DNA from 2 places in the Xylocopilactobacillus apis genome. Region 2 is predicted to be linked to the other one. Evidence: predicted binding sites of a transcription regulator. Region 2 holds the regulator's gene; the other holds the start of a gene.
The links. Region 2 encodes HrcA, which represses chaperone genes, less so after heat shock. Its sites were predicted from a motif close to TTAGCACTCNNNNNNNNNGAGTGCTAA; they were not measured.

Region 1: groES (co-chaperone GroES) is a predicted target of HrcA. The motif match lies at 8,139-8,165, and genes of this name have one in related genera.

Annotation. Positions count from the first base shown of each region.
Region 1 is NZ_AP026801.1:1,970,242-1,981,560, forward strand. It holds gene R8749_RS09430 (S-ribosylhomocysteine lyase) at 1-333, opposite strand, end outside; gene glmS (glutamine--fructose-6-phosphate transaminase (isomerizing)) at 424-2,232, opposite strand; gene clpP (ATP-dependent Clp endopeptidase proteolytic subunit ClpP) at 2,422-3,015, opposite strand; gene R8749_RS09445 (L-lactate dehydrogenase) at 3,304-4,224, shown strand; gene R8749_RS09450 (Rpn family recombination-promoting nuclease/putative transposase) at 4,295-5,233, opposite strand; gene R8749_RS09455 (alpha/beta fold hydrolase) at 5,347-5,655, shown strand; gene groL (chaperonin GroEL) at 6,174-7,799, opposite strand; gene groES (co-chaperone GroES) at 7,833-8,114, opposite strand; gene R8749_RS09470 (GNAT family N-acetyltransferase) at 8,310-8,606, shown strand; gene rpiA (ribose-5-phosphate isomerase RpiA) at 8,610-9,308, shown strand; gene R8749_RS09480 (C1 family peptidase) at 9,349-10,689, shown strand; gene R8749_RS09485 (KUP/HAK/KT family potassium transporter) at 10,805-11,319, shown strand, end outside.
Region 2 is NZ_AP026801.1:851,266-862,584, forward strand. It holds tRNA gene R8749_RS04015 (tRNA-Gly) at 1-10, shown strand, start outside; tRNA gene R8749_RS04020 (tRNA-Leu) at 21-106, shown strand; gene R8749_RS04025 (ribosome maturation factor RimP) at 185-634, shown strand; gene nusA (transcription termination factor NusA) at 648-1,718, shown strand; gene rnpM (RNase P modulator RnpM) at 1,741-2,034, shown strand; gene infB (translation initiation factor IF-2) at 2,079-4,715, shown strand; gene rbfA (30S ribosome-binding factor RbfA) at 4,731-5,090, shown strand; gene truB (tRNA pseudouridine(55) synthase TruB) at 5,087-5,968, shown strand; gene R8749_RS04055 (bifunctional riboflavin kinase/FAD synthetase) at 5,965-6,900, shown strand; gene hemW (radical SAM family heme chaperone HemW) at 6,897-8,060, shown strand; gene hrcA (heat-inducible transcriptional repressor HrcA) at 8,125-9,165, shown strand; gene grpE (nucleotide exchange factor GrpE) at 9,183-9,776, shown strand; gene dnaK (molecular chaperone DnaK) at 9,796-11,319, shown strand, end outside.

The DNA of each region.
Region 1 (11,319 bases), 1.1 Mb from region 2:
ATCGTTAGCAATTGCCTCCAAAGAACTTTTAAGCGCTTTTGCAACTTCAGTGGTAGTTTGTTCACCCCATGTAATCAAATGAAATCCCGTTCGACAACCAAACGGCGAACAATCGATTACTCCTGCCATCCGGTCTCTTAGCAGTCCTGCCAGCAAATGTTCAATTGTATGTAATCCAGCAGTCGGAACCGCTGTTTCATTTGGCTGACATAGACGAAGATCAAAATTAGAAATCACGTCGCCTTTTGGTCCTTGTTCACGAGTTATTAAGCGAACATAAGGGGCCTTAACCTTTGTGTGGTCTAAAGTAAAGCTTTCAACCTCGGTTTTAATTTTACTCAAAATTATTCCCCACTTTCTAAATTATGACTACTTGTATTGTGCCACAAAAATTAATAAAAAAACAGGTTTTCACCTGCTTAATTATTCCACTGTCACACTTTTAGCTAAATTACGAGGCTGATCAACATTATATCCCCGCTGAATTGTTGCATAGTAGGCAAGCAATTGAGCCGGGACAACGGTTAAGATTGGTGCGAGCACCTGATCGATTTTTGGCATAATAATCTGATCTTTTGATTCTGCCAAATCTTCACTGACAATTCTTAAAGTATTAGCCCCCCGCGCTTCTACTTCTTTAATATTGCCGCGAGTTAACCCTGCTGTTACTTCATCTGTAATGATTGCTATCACAGGAGTACCTTCGATAATTAAAGAAATTGTACCGTGTTTTAACTCACCAGCTGCAAAACCTTCGGCTTGAATATATGATATTTCTTTTAATTTTAGGGCGGCCTCTAAACTTGCATTGTAATCCTGACCTCGTCCGATATAAAAAGCATTTGTTGTTTTTTCTAAAAAGTCTGATGCATACTTTTCGATCTCTTCTTTATTATCGACAATAGTCTGAATTGCGTTAGCTATTATGCCAAGCTGATGTCTAAGATCAATCTTGCTGTCATCAGTTTTTAATTTTTGTCCAAGCGCTTTTGCAAGAATTGACATTACTGTTACTTGAGCTGTATATGCTTTTGTCGAAGCAACCGCAATTTCAGGTCCTGCATGCAAGAGAACCGTGAAATCAGCCTCTCTTGAAAGCGTCGAACGGTCAACATTTGTAATTGTCAAAATTGGATAGCCCATTTTTTTCATTTTGACCAGCACTTGACGGCTGTCAGCAGTTTCACCGCTTTGAGAAAGAAAAACAAAGAAAGGATGTTTGGTTAAAATTGGTAAATGATAGCCAAATTCACTTGCTAGTTCAACTGCCACTGGAACTTTAGCAATTTTTTCAACAATAGTTTTAGCAGCGAGTCCTGCATGATAGCTGGTCCCTGCAGCAACAATATAAATTTGATCCGCCTGCGCCATTTGTTCGATTAAGCGTGGATCAAATTTAAATTGATCTCTTTCTCCCATATATTGGTCAACCAAGCGTCTTAAAACTGCCGGCTGCTCATCAATTTCTTTTAGCATAAAGAAAGGATAAGTACCTTTTCCTGTCTCGTTTTCATCTAATTCAACATGATAAGGATTTCTTTCAACAGCCTGATATTCACGGTTAAAAATTTCAACTTGATCTTTAGTCACAATCGCCGTTTCACCGTCATGAAGTTCATCAAATTCATGAGTGAGCGACAACATTGCTAGGCTGTCAGAACAAACAACATTAAAGCCTTGGCCTAAACCAATTAATAAAGGACTTTTATTTTTTGCTACATAAAGTCGTTCAGGATCATTTCGGTCAACCATCAAAAAGGCAAAAGATCCTACCACAAGATCAACCATTTGACGAAAAGCATCTAAGACACTTTTACCAGAATTCACAAAATACTCTATTAATTGGACTGCTACTTCGGTATCAGTCTCGCTTTTAAAAGTAACATCTGACAAGTATTTTGAATTTAATTCCTCATAATTTTCTAATACTCCATTATGAACCAGATAAAATCGGCCATTAGCAGAAACTTGCGGATGAGCATTATTGTTGCTCGGAATACCATGGGTTGCCCATCTAGTGTGTCCAATTCCGACAGTTCCTTTTACATCCGGCCCAACAGCTGCTCGCAATTCGGCAATTTTTCCTTTTTCTTTAACTAAATGTCCATCACCTGACTTTGAGTCTACATAAATTCCCGCTGAATCATATCCTCGATATTCTAATTTTTCTAAACCATTCAACAGAACTTCTGTTGTATCGTCGCGTCCAATCACGCCAACAATTCCACACATGCTATTAACCTTCTTTTTAAAATTGGTATATATCTATTTTTAAAGTTCATCGGTCGCGCAAACCTCGAATATTATGCCATTTATAAAAATAACTGTCAAATTTATTGCAAATTGGTCTAGTCAGATATTACACGATTTAAAATTTTCTGAAAAAAAAATCATCCTTTTTAAAAGGATGATCACAGATATTTATTTTTTAGCAGTCGGTGTATTAGTCATAATATCATCGATCAAGCCATAATCTTTAGCTTCTTGCGCTGTCATATAATTATCTCGCTCAGTATCAGTTTGAATTTTCTTCAACGTCTGACCACTAGCTTTAGCTAAAATCTGATTTAGCTTCTTGCGAGTTTCCAACATATGATTGGCTTGGATTTCAACATCAGTTTGCTGGCCTTGAGCACCACCCAATGGTTGATGAATCAAGACTTCCGCATTTGGCAAAGCAAAACGTTTACCCTTGGTTCCGCTAGTCAAAAGAACGCTTGCCATTGAAGCAGCCATTCCCATTGCAATTGTCTGAACATCAGATTTAATGAAGTTCATAGTATCTAAAATTGCAAGCCCTGAAGTGATAACTCCACCAGGAGAATTAATATAAAGATAAATATCCTTACTAGAATCCTGCGCATCAAGAAATAACAATTGCGCAATAATTGAATTGGCCATGTTGTCTTCAACTTCGCCAGAAAGCATAATAATTCGGTCTTTTAAAAGACGTGAATAAATGTCATAGGCTCTTTCGCCCCGTGATGTATTCTCAATAACTGTAGGTACTAACATTTATTACTCCATTCTTGTTTTTATTCAACGTATGAATAATACTATAAAAGTCAATAAAGGTCAAAGAAAAGATTTACTTACCAAAAGACATCTAATATTGTTAGCCGCTTAAGTACATTTTATTTTTCGTTTTTTACATCATCAACTTCAATATACATTAAAATATTCCCTGTCCATAAAATTAATACTCATTTAGTTCGTATATTATTTCATTTTTTTGCATAAAATGGTTGTGATCAGTTAAAACGTTGTTATAATAGTAACAATACATTTTAAAGGAGAAAATAAATGGCAAGAACAGTTGGAGTTATGGGAATGGGTAATGTAGGATCGACCGTTGCACACATCATTGTAGCGCAAGGGCTCGCTGATACACTGATTTTATATGACCGAAATCAAGACAAAGTTAAGGCTGATACTTTAGACTTTCAAGATGCTGCAAGTCTGTTATCCACTCATACTACCATTATTAACGGACAAATTTCTGATATGAAAGATTGTGACATTATCGTGTCAGCAATTGGACGAATCGATTTGATTGTACCTGGAAGTGTTGACCGCTTTGCTGAATTGAAAACTAACGCCCCTTCAGTTGCAGAGCTTTCTAAAGATTTAAAAAATTCTGGCTTTAAAGGGATTTTGCTAGTTATTACTAACCCTAATGATGTTATTACTGGTTTGTATCAAAAACATACTGGTTTTCCAACTCATAAAGTTCTTGGTACTGGCACTTACCTTGATACTTCTCGTCTTAAACGCCATGTTGGTGAAGCCTTAAATATCGATCCCCGCTCAGTCAGCGGCTATGTTCTCGGAGAACATGGAGATTCCCAATTTGCTGCGTGGTCAACGGTTCGAGTGGAAGGGAGACCATTTACTGAAATTGCAAAAGAAAAAGGGATTGATCTTGATCAACTCGAAAAAGATACCCGTTTTGGCGGCGGCGAGGTTCACGTTGGTAAAGGCTACACAAATTATGCCGTTGCAACTGCTGCAACAAGTCTGATTCAAATTATGTTCTCCGATGCCAAAACTGAAGCCATTTGTTCTCATTACAATGAAGATTTTGCGGGATACATTTCAAGTCCTGCAATTCTTGGCAAAAACGGTGTTGAAAAAGTTCTTGAATTACCATTAACAGATCCAGAAAATGAGAACTTGAAGAAATCAGCTCAAACCATTAAAGAAAAAAGCGAACAATTTGGTTAATAACTAAATAATTAATGAAAAAAACTTGATGAGTTATCTAATTCATCAAGTTTTTATCTTATGTGAATAATTATTTCAATTTTTCAATCTCTGAAACGCTCAACTGAGTTGCTTTACTAATAACATTAATAGCTATTCCTTCATTAAGCAGTTTTCGAGCAGTTTCAATTTTAGCTTGTGTTGATCCTTGTTCAATTCCTTGTTCAATTCCTTGTTTAATTCCTCGTTTAATCCCTTGTTCGATTCCCTGTTTTAAGCCTTTTTCTTTTGCCTGTTGAAGTTCATAGTCCATTCTAACTTGATATTCAATTTTTGCTCTTTCAATTGCATCCATAATTTCTTGTTCCTCCTTAGATAAATTCTCGTAACTAACTACTTCGCATGCCTCCTTAATTTCTTTTGGGGCATCGAGATCAACTTTTCCCGTTAAGAAAAATTTAATCCAACATTCACAATGATATCTTCTTACTGGATCTTTAATATTAGTGATCATCTTTTGAAATTCGACAAATACCATTATGCCAAACCCGTATGCATCATGGTCCGCATCATACGGTGGACGATAACAGTGAAATACATCATCGTCTTCAAAAAGGTTAAAATTTAAAAAGTTTAATCCATATGTCTGACCTAAAGAACTATATGGTCGGTCAGGAGATATCATTTGCGATCTGTAAAAATAACCTTTCTGAAAAGCACTTGCTAAATAGAACGACGCCCTTTTGAAAAAATCGGCATCTCTTCTTACCTGCATTTCAATTGTTAATCTAATTTTATCATGAATAATAACTCGGAGATCTGCTTCCGTCAACATCAGTAAAGTCCCTTCATCTCTGGCTTTCTGATATGTTTCAATATTATATAAATCTGTACTAACTAAATCCTTTGCGGTGCAAGGAATATCTAAAAAATCACGAATTAATGCTGCTAATATATGATAATACTTAGGATTAGCAAATAATTTTTTGAGCATTAAATCGGACATTGGTGATACACGTTTCTTTTTCAAGCATGCGTCCTCTTTCTTTTTTTAGAAGAATTAAATCTCCTACATAGTTAATTACGCAAAAACTTTATTTGAAGGACACTTAAACTTAGATTTTTTATAAATCGAGGAAATAAATGTTTAGAAAAAATATTAATACTCCAATAGGAACATACAATTTAGCAATTCAAAACGGAGAACCATTGATTGTCTTTTTAAATTCTTTCGGCGACTTTGATACAGCTCAATCTTTTCAATTATTAATTAATGAACTGCCTGAAAATCTTGGAATTTTGGCATCTGACTATTTAAACACTGGATTTAGTTCAACTTCATTAAAAGATTACACAGTTCAAGATGAGGCCAATGAGTTATCTCAAATTATTAACTCACTGCATGCTCAAAAAACCATAATCATCGCTCATAGCATTGGTGGTGTTTATTGATATTTTGCCGCATATTTAGAATCTCAAAGGATTTCTTGCAATTGAGCCAACTACTAAAGAAATAATTCTTAACCCTCCTCAAACAAAATCTTACAAGCAAGCTATAAAATCTCAATCTGGAACAGATTTTATCGAAAATAAAATCAAAACTTTATTTCCCGAACCATTAGCATCGGAATTTTTACAAACGACTATTAATAATTCCAAACGATTTGGCGAAAGGGAAAGGCTACAACTTCAAAAAGCTATAGATAATATTTTGTGGGAACAACAAAAAACAATAGATGAAAAAAATCCAACTATAATCGTTACAGAAGCATATCGCTTAGCAGAATATGAGCGCTCGGAATTTATTTCACCAAACAAAAAGTCCAAGGTTATTAGCCTTGGAACATTTCATTATCTTCAATGGGAAGAACCTAAAAAATAGCTCAATTAATTATTGAATTGAATAACTGACCCTTCAAAAAAAGACTGAAAAGAAAATCTTTTCAGCCCTTTTTATCTTAACTATTAAATTACATCATACCCATTTGGGATGGATCCATGCCGCCTTGAGGAGCTGCTGATTCTTCATTTGGAATGTCAGCAACTGCAGCTTCAGTTGTCAGCAATGTCGCAGAGATTGAAGCAGCATTTTGCAATGCTGAACGACTAACTTTAGTTGGATCAATAATACCAGCTTTAGCCATATCTTCCCATTTATCAGTTGCAGCGTTATAACCAATGCCCTTCTTTTCACTCTTCAATTGATTTAAAATTACTGAGCCTTCCATACCAGCATTAGCTGCGATCTGACGAACTGGTTCTTCCAACGCACGCATTACAATGTTAATACCAGTTTGAACATCGCCTTCTTCTTTAAGCTTAGCAATTGCAGGAATTACATTAACAAATGCAGTACCACCACCAGCTACATAACCTTCTTCAACTGCAGCTCTTGTAGCATTCAAAGCATCTTCAATACGATATTTCTTTTCTTTTAATTCAGTTTCAGTAGCAGCACCAACTTTGATAACTGCAACTCCACCAGCTAATTTAGCAAGTCTTTCTTGTAATTTCTCGCGATCAAAATCAGAAGTAGTTTCAGCAATTTGTGATTTAATCTGATTTACTCTTTCGTCAATAGCAGACGAACTGCCAGCACCTTCAACAATAGTTGTATTGTCTTTAGTAACTGTAACTTTGTGAGCCTGACCTAATTGATCAATTGTTGCATCTTTTAATTCAAGTCCAAGATCACCACTGATTACTGTCGCTCCTGTTAAAGTTGCGATGTCTTCAAGCTGAGCTTTACGACGATCACCAAAACCAGGTGCTTTAACAGCAACTACATTGAATGTCCCTCTAATTTTGTTCAATACTAATGTAGGTAATGCTTCACCATCAACATCATCAGCAATGATTAACAAGGCCTTACCTGATTTAACGATCTCTTGCAATAAAGGCAAAATATCTTGAATATTAGAAATCTTTTTATCAGTAATTAAAATGTAAGGATTATCAAGATCTGCTTCCATCTTGTCGTTATCTGTAACCATGTACTGGCTTAAATAACCACGATCAAACTGCATTCCTTCAACAACATCAACTTCAGTATCAATTCCTTTTGATTCCTCAATTGTAATAACACCTTCGTGTCCAACTTTTTCCATTGCATCAGCAATTTCTTCACCAACTTCAGAACTGCTTGAAGAGACTGTCGCAACCTGGGCAATTTCATGCTTGTCAGAAACTTTATGAGAAAGCTTATGTAATTCTTCAACTGCTGCATTAGTAGCTAATTCAATTCCGCGCCGAATGCCAACTGGATTTGCACCTGCAGATACATTCTTCATTCCTTCACGGATAATTGCTTGAGCCAAAACTGTTGCAGTAGTTGTCCCGTCTCCTGCAATATCATTAGTTTTTGAAGCAACTTCTGCAACTAACTTTGCACCCATGTTTTCATATGGATCTTCTAATTCAATTTCTTTTGCAATTGTTACACCATCATTTGTAATGGTAGGAGAACCGTAGGATTTTTCTAAAACTACGTTACGCCCTTTTGGTCCGATTGTTGTTTTTACTGTGTCTGCTAATTTATCAACACCAGCTAATAATGAACGACGTGCACTTTCACCAAATTTTATATCTTTTGCCATCTATTCTTTAACCTCTTATTTCTATTATATTAATTAGTCTTCAACTGCTAATAAATCGCCAGCCCGGATTACTAAATATTCATCACCATCGTATTTAATGGAAGTTCCAGAATACTTATCATACCAGACAACATTACCAACTTTAACGTCAATCGGCATTCTCTTGCCATTGTAATCAACGGCTCCAGCACCGACTGCGATCACTTCACCAGAAGTAGGTTTCTCTTTAGCATTGCTCGCTAGAACAATTCCCCCTACTTTTTCTTCTTCTTTTCTTACTTTTACTAAAACACGATCACCTAATGGTTTAAGCAAGTTCATTTACCTCCAGTTTTATTTTTAGCACTATTTATTGATAAGTGCTAACTTCAGAATATATATTAATCTTTTATGACAATTGTTGCAAGTATTTAAAGAAAAATTTTAGATTTTATCGTTTTTACATAGATGAATTGTTTTAATTTATAGGTTCTTGCTATAAAATGAAGCAAGCTAGAAAGGACATAAATAATGGAAATTCAAAGTGAACCGGGACGTTTTTTTATTGATGATCCCGCAGGCAAAATGCTCGCAGAAATAAAATATATCAGCACTCAAAATGGAAAAGTGCTGGATATTGTTCGGACATTTGTTGACGAATCATTACGTGGTCAAGGAGTTGCCAGTGTTTTGCTTGAGCGTGTGGTCAAGTTGGCACGCGACACTAATGCAAAAATTATTCCAACCTGTAACTTTGCCAAGCTAGCCTTTGAGTCTAGTTCCGAATACCGCAAGCTTCAGTACGAACAACCTAAAGGTGAGGTCTAATTTATGGAAAAAAATTTAATTAACCAAAAAAAGAAAAATGCTGGAATTAAAGGGGCTTCTTTAGTAGAAGACAAAATGATGATTGGCCTAGGTACTGGCAGTACTGTTTTTTATTTAGTAGAAGCTTTAGCAAAAAGGGTTAAAGAAGAAAACTTAAATATTACGGCAGTTGCAACTTCAAGCAGAACTGCTTCTTTAGCTGAAGAACTTGGAATTAAAATTAAACAGCTTGATGAAGTTGATCATCTTGATTTAACAATTGACGGAGCTGACGAAATTGATGCTAACTTTCAAGGCATTAAAGGCGGAGGAGCTGCTCATACCTTAGAAAAGATTGTTGCCACTGCCAGCAATCGCAATGTTTGGATTGTTGATGAATCTAAAATGGTTAATGAGCTTGGTGCTTTTCCACTTCCCTTAGAAGTTGTTCCTTATGGCAGTTCAAAGGTTTATGAGCGTCTAGATTCGGAGGGGCTTAATCCTAAATTTAGGCTTGATTCAAAGAACCAAAAAGTATTAACCCATTACCACAATTATATTATTGATCTTCATCTAGGAGTTATTAAGCATCCTCATCTATTAGCCCAATGGCTTGATCATCAAGTAGGAATCTTAGAGCATGGACTTTTTTTAGATACAGTTAATACAGTAATTGTTGGAAAATCAGATAAAGCTGAAGTTATCCCTGTAATTCGTAAGTAAATGGAATACAATAGGTAAAAAAGAAAAAGAGAGGTAATTTATGAGTTTCGAAATTTCTAGTCAACTAACAAATTCTTTTGCTTATCAAGTAAAGAATGAACCACAGAGTCAAAACCTAATGCAGGCAATTGGTAACAATGGAATTTATCAAGTTGCAAAAAATCCTGATTCTATTCAAGCAATGAAGCCCGTATTTTCAATTGATTTAGACACAGGAGATGTTTCTAATCAGCGAAGATCTGGCCGCTGCTGGATGTTTGCTGCACTGAATACGATGCGTCATGATATTCAAAAGAAGTTGAAGCTTGATAAATTCGAATTGTCTCAAAACTACACATTTTTCTGGGATAAATTTGAAAAAAGCAACTATTTTTACGAAAACGTTATTAACACTGCCAATGAAGAAACTGATTCCCGCCGTTTTGATTTTCTAATGACGACCCCGCAACAAGATGGCGGTCAATGGGACATGTTATGTGCCATTATTGAAAAATACGGAATTGTTCCAGCAGATATTATGCCAGATAATGCTAACGCTAAAGATTCTAGTGCTTTAAATCAAACTTTAAACACTAAACTCCGTCATGATGCGGTTACTTTAAGAGATGCAATTAAAAATGGCAAAACTGTTGCCGAAGTTTCTTCGATGCGTCAATTAATGCTCCAAGACATATATCGGATGTTAGTTTTTGCTTTAGGTCCGGTTCCAACTAATTTTGATTGGGAATACCTTGATAAAGACAAAAATTATCATCGTGAAGCTGATCTAACTCCAAAGACTTTTTATGATAAATTCTTAGGCTGGAATCTTGCTGATTATATCTCTGTCATCAATTCTCCAACAAAAGATAAGCCGTTTAATCAGCTTTATACTGTTGATATGCTAGGAAATATTGTCGGCGGACGTGAAGTTAGACATTTAAATCTTGAAATGGATCGAGTTAAAGAACTCGTAGTTGCACAGCTTAAAGATGGCGAAAGTGTTTGGTTTGGCAGTGATGTCGGCAAATCTTCCGATCGCCAAAAAGGCATTATGGATCCAAGTATTTATACCCTTGACAGCTTATTCTCTACTGATTTTTCAATGAGTAAAGCTGACCGTTTAGATTATGACGAATCATTAATGACTCATGCAATGGTTATCACGGGCGTTGATTTAGTAGATGATAAGCCAACTAAATGGAAAGTTGAAAATTCTTGGGGCGATAAAGCCGGCAGCAAAGGATATTTTGTGATGAGTGATGAGTGGATGAGTGAATTTGTCTATCAGGTTGTCATTAACAAAAAATATTTGACTAGTGAAGAACAATACGTTTACGACAGTCAATATAATGAACCAACTGTGCTAAAACCTTGGGATCCGATGGGTGCCCTTGCCTAAATCCTGAAATTGATCTGCAATTGGCACAATCGCACGTCTAGCGTGCGGTTTTTTGCTTTTTAGTTTAAAATACAATTATTTATTCAAACTGAGAAAATTGGTCAAGAAAAATATTATGAAAGATATCTATAATAAAAAAGAATCTAATCCCAAATCTGCCTTGAAAAAAGTCAGTGTTGCAACAATCCTTATCACTCTAGGCGTTGTCTACGGTGATATTGGAACCTCACCTTTATATGTAATGAAGGCAATCTTAGCCGATAACGGGGGAATCGGCAAAGTTAGTACCGATTATGTCATCGGCTCATTATCACTTGTTTTTTGGACTGTCATGATTATGACCACTTTTAAGTACGTTTTAATTGCCTTAAAAGCTGACAATAAAGGCGAAGGCGGAATCTTTTCGCTTTATACCTTGGTCCGCAAACGCCATCGCTGGTTAATTGTTATCGCAATGATTGGCGGAGCTGCTCTTTTAGCTGATGGAATGTTAACTCCTGCAGTAACAGTAACTACTGCAATTGAAGGGCTTAAAGGTGTTAAATTTTTTGGAGAATCTTTGATAACTGAACAAAGTCAGGTTATCATCACGACTATTATTATTCTTTCGGTTCTTTTCTTTATTCAAAA
Region 2 (11,319 bases):
GTCTTCCGCTTTATGCTTTTGCCGGGGTGGCGGAATAGGTAGACGCACAGGACTTAAAATCCTGCGGTAAGTGATTACCGTACCGGTTCGATTCCGGTCCTCGGCACTTATAGTTAGAAGAAGGAGTGAGCATTTTTGCTCACTTTTTGTTTATGGAGAAAATATTATTAGTAATATTCAAAAGTTGACTAAAGATTTATTAGAACCAATATTATCTAGTTTAAATAGTGAATTGGAAATATATGAGATTTCTTTTCTTAATGAAGGATCTAATCCTACTTTAAGAGTTTTACTTCAAAGTAATCATTTTATTGGGTTGAATGAGCTTGTGGAAGTTAGTGAATTGTTATCTGAAAAGCTTGATAATTATGAGAGTGAATTTCCAGATAATTATAATTTAGATGTTTCATCCGCCGGTATAGAGCGAAACATTAGAAATGATCATGAATTATTTAAAGCAATAGGAGAGAATATAAAAATAAGTTGCTATCGTAAGTTTAGTGGTCATAAAATCCATATTGGAGAGCTGATCTCTTTTAATCAGGATTATGTAGAAATTCAAAATAATGATCCGGAAAATCTAAAGATTCCGCGTGAATATATTTCAAAAATTAATTATATTTTAATTATGTGAAAAGAGGAAAAAATTGTCACAGGAAGTTTTACAAGCACTTAAATTATTAGAAGAAGATAAAGGTGTTAAAAAAGAAGTTATTATTGATGCTTTGGTTCAAGCATTACGAGCAGCTTATAAAAAGCACTACGGGCAGAATCAAAATGTTGATGTAGAATTTGATGAACAAACTGGAGAAGTTCATGTTTATCAAATTAAAGAAGTGGTAGATCAAGTTTTTGATAATCAGTTAGAAGTTTCAATTGAAGATGCTCAAAATATTAACAAAGGTTATGAAGTCGGAGATAAAGTTAATTTTGAAGTAACTCCTAAGAATTTTGGACGACTAGCTGCTCAAAGTGCGAAGCAAGTAATATTTCAAAAAATACGTGAAGAAGAAAGAAGTGCAGTCTTCCAAGAGTATGCAGATTATCAACATGAAGTAATGCAAGGATTTGTGCAGCGAGTTGATAATAAGTTTGTTTACGTTAACTTAGGTAAAATTGAAGGTGTGATCGGAAAATCAGATCAAATCCCTAATGAATCTTATGAAGCTAATAAGCGTTTAAAAGTCTATGTTACAAATGTTGAAAATACTACGAAAGGGCCACGAATTTTACTTTCTCGAACTAGTCCTGAATTAGTTAAGAGGTTGTTTGAACAAGAAGTTCCAGAAATATATAATGGAACAATTGAAATTGTATCAATCGCCAGAGAACCAGGAGATCGGAGTAAAATAGCAGTGCGTTCAAATGATGAAAATGTTCCAGCAGTTGGTACCACAGTTGGTCAAAGAGGACAAAGAGTTCAAAATATAGTCGATGAGTTAAATGGTGAAAATATGGATATTATCGAATGGGAGAAGGATCCAATCGATTTTATCGCTAATGCCTTAAAACCAGCTGATGTTATTGCAGTCCAATTTTCTGAAGAGGATGAAAAAAATTGTTTGGTGATTGTACCTGATGATCAGCTTTCTTTAGCGATTGGTAAAAGAGGACAAAATGCTAGGCTTGCTGCTAAATTAACTAATTATAAGATTGATATTAAGCCAGAATCAGAAGTGGAATTTACAGATGATGACAATAGTGATTCAGAAGAATAAAACATAGGTAAATTTTGATAAAATGAGAAAAGAATCATTGAGAATGGATCTTATTACTAGAAGGATGTTTCCTAAAAAAGAATTAATAAGAATTGTTCGAAATAAGGATTACGAGATTAAAATCGACCCAACAGGGAAAGCAGCAGGACGTGGTGCTTACATTTCTCTTGATCTAAATAATATTGAAGTTGCAAAGAAAAAGAAAGTATTTGATCAAGCTTTTGGAATTAAAGTAAATGATCAATTTTATAAAGAATTATATGAATATATTGAACATAGAATTGCACGTAATGAATTATTCAGGAGTAAAAAATGAGTAAAAAATAAGTGTAGTTAAAAGGGTTGTAGGAGGTAAAAATTTTGGTCAAAATAAGAATTTATGAATTAGCAAAAGAGTTAAATATCCCATCTAAAGAGTTAGTAGATAAGGCTAAATCCTTGGGTATGGACGTAAAAAGCCATATGTCAGTTGTAACAGAGACTGAATCGAATAAAATTAAACAGAATTTTGTAAAAAAAGCAAACGATTCAAAATCTGTTTCTAATAAAAAGGCTGTTAATAAAACACCTAATGATGAGTTGAATAAAAATCATCAAGCTCAAAATAAAAATAAAGGATCACAGGATAGTAAAGCTAAGATCAAAATTAGTGTTAAATCGATCCGTAAACCTAATACATCTCCTCAAAACAATAAAAAAAATAGGGATAATAATTTAAAGAAAAATTTTAAGAATAATCATACTAGCGATAATAAAAATAATAGTTTTAATAAAACACATAAGACTTTTGATGCTAAAGCGCAAGCTGATTCAATAAAGAGACGTCAAAATAAAGAATTATATGAGAAAACGTTTGAAAATAGTTCCAATCCTCAAAAAGAGTTAGACAAAAAAAGAGCGGTTAAGCAAAAAAATATTCATGAAGCTGCAAAAAAAATAGTTGATAACACAAACAATAAAACAAAAATAAAATTGTCGAACACAGATCGTTCGAATGACAGAGAAAATGTTAATTCTTCCAAGTATAGACAGCCAGTAAATAATTCTCATAAAGAATTTACAAAGCCCGATTTAAAGAAAGAAAATCAGGCAGGAGAATTTTGGAAGAAAAGTTCCAATAAAAAGAAAAATACGCAGTCTGAACCGACTTTTAATAAGCGTGCCGGACATAAAAATCATAAACAAAAAATTAAAACTAAAACAAAGGTTGCTGTTACAGTTAGGAAAGAAAGGCCATTGCCAGATATTTTACAATATACAGAAGGTATGAATGCTCAAGATCTAGGTAAAATTTTGCATCGCGAGCCAACAGAAATAGTTAAGAAACTATTTATGCTGGGGGTTATGACAAATCAAAACCAGTCATTAGACGATGATACGATCGAAATTTTGGCTACTGATTATGGAGTTGATGCTCAAAAAATTGTACCTGAAGATATTGGAGATTTAGATAAATATTTTGAGCTTTCAGATGATGATAAAAAGAATTTAAAGAAGAGGCCACCTGTTGTTACAATTATGGGTCACGTAGATCATGGTAAAACAACTCTTCTTGATAGATTAAGGCATACTCATGTTACTGAAGGGGAAGCTGGAGGTATTACTCAACATATTGGGGCATATCAAGTAGATATTAATGGACGTTTAATAACGTTTTTGGATACGCCGGGGCATGAAGCCTTTACTGAAATGAGAGCTCGTGGAGCTGATGTTACTGACTTAATCGTCTTAGTCGTTGCAGCTGATGATGGTGTGATGCCTCAAACTATTGAAGCAATAAATCATGCAAAAGCTGCAAAGGTACCAGTAATAGTTGCAGTAAATAAAATTGATAAACCAGGTGCAAATCCAAATCATGTGATGGAACAGTTAAGCGAATATGAGCTAATTCCTGAAGATTGGGGCGGAAATACTATATTTGTAAATATTTCGGCAAAAACCGGTCAAAATGTCGATGAAGTCCTTGAAATGATCAATTTACAAGCCGATATTCTTGAATTACAAGCAGATCCTAACCGTAAAGCAGTTGGAACAGTAATTGAGGCTAAACTTGATAAAGGACGAGGTCCTGTTGCCACATTACTTGTCCAGCAAGGAACTTTACATGTTGGTGATCCATTAGTTGTTGGTAATACTTTTGGACGAGTAAGAAGTATGACAAATGATCGTGGACGTAGGGTTAAATCGGCAACCCCTTCAACACCAGTTGAAATTACTGGTTTGAATACAGTTCCTGATTCAGCAGATAAGTTTGTTGTATTTGATGATGAAAAAACAAGTCGTCAAGTAGGGGAAGAGCGAGCTAAAAGAGCTGAATTAAATGATCGTCAAAAAGCCCATCATGTAACGATTGATAACCTTTTTGATTCGATGAGTGAAGGTGAGCTCAAAGAAGTTGCTGTAATTATTAAAGCTGATGTTCAAGGGACAGTTGAAGCACTTAGACAAAGTCTTGAAAAAATTGAAGTAAAAGGTGTTAGAGTTAACGTAATTCATTCAGCTGTAGGAGCAATCAATGAAAGTGATGTTAGTTTAGCTGCTGCAGGGAATGCGATTATTATTGGTTTTAATGTTCGTCCAACTTCACAAGCTCAACAAGAAGCTGACTCAGAAAGTGTTGATATTAGACTTCATAATGTTATTTATAACGCAATTGAAGAAATTGAATCAGCAATGAAGGGAATGCTTGAGCCGGTTTATCAAGAAAAAGTTACCGGAAATCTAACTGTGCGTGAAATATTCAAAGTTTCTAAGTTGGGAACAATTGCTGGATCATTTGTTGATCAGGGCTTTATTCAAAAAGATAGTGGTGTTCGTTTGATCAGAAACGGCGTAGTGATCTATGAAGGAAAACTGTCTTCTCTTAAACACTATAAAGATGATGTAAAAGAAGTAAAAGCTGGTAATGAATGTGGATTAATGATTGAAAATTATAATGATATTAAAGTTGAAGATCAAATTGAAGCTTTCATTATGGAAGAGGTATCAGCTGAGTAGCGGGGTGTTAATACCATGAAATATCGAGTTGATCGACTTGAAAATGAAATTTTAAAAAGTGTTGGAGAAATAATTATCCAAGATCTAAATGATCCCAGATTAGATGGTGTAACAATTACCGGAGTTGATCTTTCTAACGATTTAAAAAATGCAAAAATTTACTATAGTTTTTTAGGACATTTAGCCAGTACTGCTGAGAAAACACAAAAAGGTTTAAACCAAGCAAAAAAAAGAATTAGATATTTGTTGGGAAAAAAGATGTCAATTAGACAAATCCCTCAGATCGAATTTATGCATGATGAATCTTTTGATTATGCCGATAAAATAAACAAAATTATTAATCAGTTAGATGATGAAAGCGAACAAAATTTATGATTAATGGAATAATTCCTGTGTATAAAGAAGCAGGGAAAACGAGTTTTTTCTATGTTAATCAAATCAAAAAGATTTTTCACCAAAAAAAGGTCGGGCATACTGGAACTTTGGATCCAATGGTAACAGGAGTTTTACCGATTTGTTTAGGAGATGCTACTAAATTAGTTCCCTTTTTGATGGAAAAACATAAGTCTTATTCTTGTACAATTCTTATCGGACGAGCAACTGAAACTGAAGATTTAGATGGAAAAGAAATTGCAAAAATTAAAGTTAAAGATCGAATTTCCGATTTAACAATTGATGATATTTTAGAAACATTTAAGGGGGAGAACGAACAGGTTCCTCCCTTTTTCTCTGCAGTTCGTTATCACGGAAAACATTTGTATGAATATGCTAGAGAAAATATTTTTATAAAAAAACCAGCACGTTCATTTCACATTTTAAGTATAAATCGAACTTCATCTGTTAAGTATCATCATGATTTTACTTGTGAATTTAAATTTGAGGTGGTTTGTTCTAAAGGTACCTATATTAGAACTCTTTGTACTCAAATTGGCCAAAAGCTTGGATATCCTGCGGTTATGAAAAAATTGGTAAGAACTTCCGGCGGAGGGTTTAATCTGGATCAAACGGTTAAATTAGATCAAATAAAAGCTAATCTAAATGTTGTTAAGTCCTTAGAAGAAATTTTATTTGATTTACCAAAGTTTGATTTAACAGATTCTCAATTTTTACGCGTTCGAAACGGTGCAAAAATAAAAATACCTGTAAAAGAAGATTTACTTGTTTTAAAATATTCAGATAGAGTTGTTGCCATTTATGAAAAAAAAGGTAGTTTTTTTCAGGCTAAGACAATGTTTTTGGAAAATATCAAATGAAAATCATACAGATTAAAAAAAACGATGAAATTAAAGAATTAAATTTACCGAATAATATAATGACGGCGGGTTTTTTTGATGGTGTACATCTCGGACATCAAGAGCTCATAAAAAAGAGTAGGAATATTGCTGATAATCTCAGTCTGCCTTTGATAGTTATGACTTTTTGGCCTTATCCCAAGCAATTTTATACTGAAGTTCCCACTCCTTATCCAGTTTTAACAACGCAAAATGATAAATATGAAATATTTGATCAATTAGGTGTTGATATGGTTATAGAAATTGAATTTAATTCGCAAATTCAAAAAATGGAGCCACAGATTTTTGTTGATAAATATATTAAGGCAGCGCATGTGACAAAATTCATTGCTGGACTTGATTTTACGTATGGGAAAAAAGATATTGCCAATATGGATTTATTGCCGAATTATGCAAGAGGAGATTTTTCAGTTGAAAAAGTTCCGTTTACTCAGTTGAATGGGACTAAAGTTTCTTCTTCAAAAATTAGAAGCGAAATTTTAAAAGGTAATTTTCAATCAGCAAAAAAATTATTAGGCCGTTCTTATATAACAAAAGGTAAGGTAGTAACGGGTGAACAAATTGGCCGAACACTTGGTTTTCCAACAGCTAATGTAGAAAATGACGATGATTATTTAATTCCAAAAGATGGAGTTTACTTTACTAAAGTTCAATTAGATGAAAATGAATTTTGGGGAATTACGTCTGTTGGTAATAAGCCGACTTACAATGGAAACAGAAAATACATTGAAACTTATATTTTAGACTTTAACCATAATATTTACGGAAAAGAACTAAATATTGAATGGGTTTATTTTGAACGACCTCAGAAAAAGTTTGAATCTGAAAAGGAATTAATTCAAGAAATTAAAAATGACGAGCTAAATGTTAGGAGATACATTCAAACAAAATGACGGGAGTTTATATTCATATTCCATTTTGTGATCATATTTGTTATTACTGTGACTTTCCAAAAGTTTTAAAGCAAGGTCAGCCAGTTGATGATTATTTAAAATGTTTAATAAAAGAAGTAAAAAAAGGCCTTTTTATAAAACCGAAAGAAAATTGCGAAACAATTTATATTGGAGGTGGGACACCTAGCGCTTTATCATGCCAACAATTAGAGCTTCTTTTAAAAGGATTAAATGAAAATATTTCTTTTGATCACTTAAAAGAGTTTTCGATGGAAACTAATCCAAATGATTTACAGGATTTAGAAAAGTTAAAGATTATGTATGAACATGGTGTTCGAAGGATTAGTATTGGAGCTCAAAGTTTTAATAATGAAACCTTAAAACGAATCGGTCGAACACATGATCGAGAGTCAATTTTTCAAGCAGTTAACAATGCTAGAAAAGTTGGTTTTAAAAATATTAGTTTAGACTTGATGTTTCGTTTACCTGGTCAAACTTTTAATGAATTTACAGAAAATGTATCGCAAGCATTAAGTTTGGGAGTTGAACACCTTTCAATTTATTCGTTAATTCTTGAACAGCATACGATTTTTCATAATTTACTGATGGAACATCGACTACGTCTGCCCAATCCAGATCAGGATCGCCAAATGTATAAGTATGCCTTGGAAGTTCTTAATACAAATGGCTGGCATCAATATGAAATTAGTAACTTTTCTAAAGAAGGGTTTGAATCTTTACACAACGAATTATATTGGAATAATGAAGACTATTTTGGGTTTGGTGCTGGAGCTCATGCATATTTAGGACGGCGTAGGATTCAAAACAAGCAGGTTATTTCAGCTTACATTGATGATCTTAAACAAAATGAAATGCCAGTTCTCCGTTCTCATCAGTTAAGTTTAAAAGAACGAATTGAAGAAGAAATGTTTTTGGGGTTAAGACTTAATCGAGGTATTGATCTTACAGCGTCCTCTAAAAAATTCAATGTTGATTTATTGAACCTTTATCAAAACCAAATTAGTAAATTTCTTCAAGAGGGGCTTATTATCAAAGAAGATAACAAAATCTTTTTGAGTGATGAGGGAAGGTATTTTGCAAACGACGTTTTTTCGACATTTTTAATAGATAAAACAGCTTCGAATAGCTTGACATCATAAAACTGTGAGTGTAGTATATAATCGTTAGCACTTAGAGAGAAAGAGTGCTAAAAGGAGTGATTTAATGTTAACTAATCGACAAAAAATCATTCTCAAAGAGATTATTGTCAATTATGCAATGACTGGTCATGCGGTTGGTTCAAAATATCTCCAGAGTGCTTCTGGATTAGATGTATCATCTGCAACGATTAGGAATGAAATGGCAGAACTTGAGGGAATGGGTTTGATTGAAAAGACACATCTTTCGTCTGGTCGGATTCCTTCATTAACAGGATTTCACTACTATTTCGACAACATTTTAAGACCCGTAGACGTTTCAAAAGAATTACGGTATAAAATTAAGAATTTTATGCAGCAAGCTGAGAGCCGTCAAATTGATGAGGTGATAAAAGAGTCGACAGAACTATTGTCCAAGATGACGGATTATATGTCAGTTTCTTTTAGTCCTGAATCTACATCATCGAAAATTGAAGATTTTAGAATAATTCCCTTACAGAATAATAAAGTTATGCTGCTTGCAACGGATAATTTTGGTCGAGTATCGGAAAGAATTGTGACAGTAGATACAATTTCTCCTGATAGTTGTAAGTTATTAGGAGAATTGCTAGAAAAAGATTTAGTTGGGAAGTCAATTAATGGAGCGAGAGCTTATTTAGATGATTTTGATTCTGAAGGAAAATATCAATCAGTAGATGATTTTGTAAAAAAAGAAGTTGATCAAATTATTGATGACTTAGCGAGGGATCATTATTACATCGAAGGAGAATATAATTTATTAAATTATGTTCATGATGAATCTCCAGATACGGTTAAGGAAATAATTACTTTCGTTAATTCCAATAGTGATGATTTTATTGAATTGATAAAAAAAGTTGGATTATCTGATGGTAAGAATACGAGGATTCAATTCATACCGAGATTAATCGATAGTGATGTTGATGATTTTATTTTAATTAGCGCTCCGTTTGCAACTAAATATCTTCAAAGTGGAATGCTTGCAGTTTTAGGACCGCAAATGATGCCTTACAGTAAGATGTTGTCGATTGTTGATACTTTTCGCAAAGAATTACAAGAACGAATAAATGAAATTGAAGAAATGGATTAAGGAGTTTAATAATAACTGTGAAAGATGCTGATGATTTAAAGAATAAAAATCCCGATAAAAACAATAAAGAAAATTCTTCTAACGTGGAAAATAAAGAGGAAAACATCAATAAAAAAAAGTCTAAAGCAAGTTCACAAGTAGAAGAAATTGAAAAACTTAATCAACAAATTAAAGAATTAAAAGAAAAAAATGATCAATTACAAGATCAGTTTCTTCGTTCAGAAGCTGAGATTGCAAATATGAATAATCATTTTAAAAAAGAACGAGCTCAACTATTGATGTACAGTGGTCAGGATTTGGCTAAGGAAATCTTGCCAGGACTTGATAACTTAAAACGGGCATTAGAAACAAAAACTGATGGTAAGTCTTCAGAACAATTAAAAAAGGGAATTGAAATGGTTCTTGGTCAGTTGAATGAAGCTCTGAAGAATAATCAGATAACTGAGATTTCAGAAGCAGGTGTAAAGTTTGATCCTAATATTCATCAAGCAGTTTCTGTTGTTGAAGCTCAAAAAGATGAAGAGAAAAATATGGTTAAACAGATTTTACAGTCTGGTTATAAATTGAAAGATCGTGTAATTAGACCAGCAATGGTTATTGTTACTAAATAATTTAAAGAGGGTAAAAAACATGGCAAAAATTATAGGTATAGACTTAGGTACTACGAATTCAGCAGTTGCGGTTCTTGAAGGAAATGAGCCAAAAATTATTACTAATCCAGAGGGTAATCGGACAACTCCATCAGTTGTTGCTTTTAAGGACGGAGAAATTCAAGTTGGTGAAGTAGCAAAACGCCAGGAATTAACTAATCCAAATACGGTGATTTCAATCAAGAGTCACATGGGAGAAGCAGGCTATAAGGTTAATGTTGATGGCAAAGAATACACACCTCAAGAAATTTCGGCAATGATTTTACAATATATCAAAAAATTTGCAGATGATTATTTAGGTGAACCTGTAACTAAGGCGGTTATCACTGTTCCAGCTTATTTTAATGATGCTCAAAGACAGGCAACTAAAGATGCTGGTAAAATTGCAGGCCTTGAGGTTGAAAGAATTATTAATGAACCAACTGCTTCAGCATTAGCATATGGTCTTGATAAGGGTAAAAACAACGAAAAAGTAATGGTTTATGACCTTGGCGGTGGGACCTTTGATGTTTCAATCCTTGAATTAGGTGATGGTGTTTTCCAAGTACTTTCAACTAACGGTGACACGCACCTTGGTGGTGATGACTTTGATAAGAGAGTAATGGATTGGATGGTTGATGAGTTCAAAAAGTCTAATGGAATTGATCTTTCAAAGGATAAAATGGCTATGCAGCGTCTAAAGGACTCTGCTGAAAAGGCTAAAATGGAACTTTCAAGTACCAATACAAGTTCAATTTCATTACCATTTATTTCGGCAAATGATAATGGACCACTTCATTTGGAAATGACTTTAACAAGAGCTAAATTTAATGACTTGACAAAAGATTTAGTTGAGAAGACCATGATTCCAATGGAAAATGCGTTAAAAGATGCTGATCTAACCAAAGGGGATATTGATAAAGTTATTCTTAATGGTGGATCTACTAGAATTCCAGCTGTTCAAGAAGCGGTTAAAGAGTGGACTGGAAAAGATCCAGATCATTCAATTAACCCGGATGAAGCTGTTGCGCTCGGTGCAGCCATTCAAGGTGGTGTAATTTCGGGTGATGTAAAAGATGTTGTATTACTAGATGTTACTCCATTGTCTCTTGGAATTGAAACGATGGGTGGAGTATTTACTAAGTTAATTCCACGGAACACGACAATTCCTACTAGTAAATCTCAAATTTTCTCAACTGCTGCTGATAACCAGTCTGGTGTTGATATTCATGTTTTACAAGGTGAAAGACCAATGGCTGCAGATAATAAAACCCTTGGGAACTTCCAGCTGACTGATATTCCACCAGCACCAAGAGGGGTTCCTCAAATTGAAGTAAAATTTGATATTGATAAAAACGGAATTGTTAACGTTTCGGCTAAAGATTTAGGTACGAATAAAGAGCAGAAAATTACAATTAAATCATCATCAGGTCTTTCTGATGATGATATCAATCGAATGGTCAAAGAAGCTCAAGAAAACGAAGAAACTGACAATAAACGAAAAGAAGAAGCTGATTTACGTAAT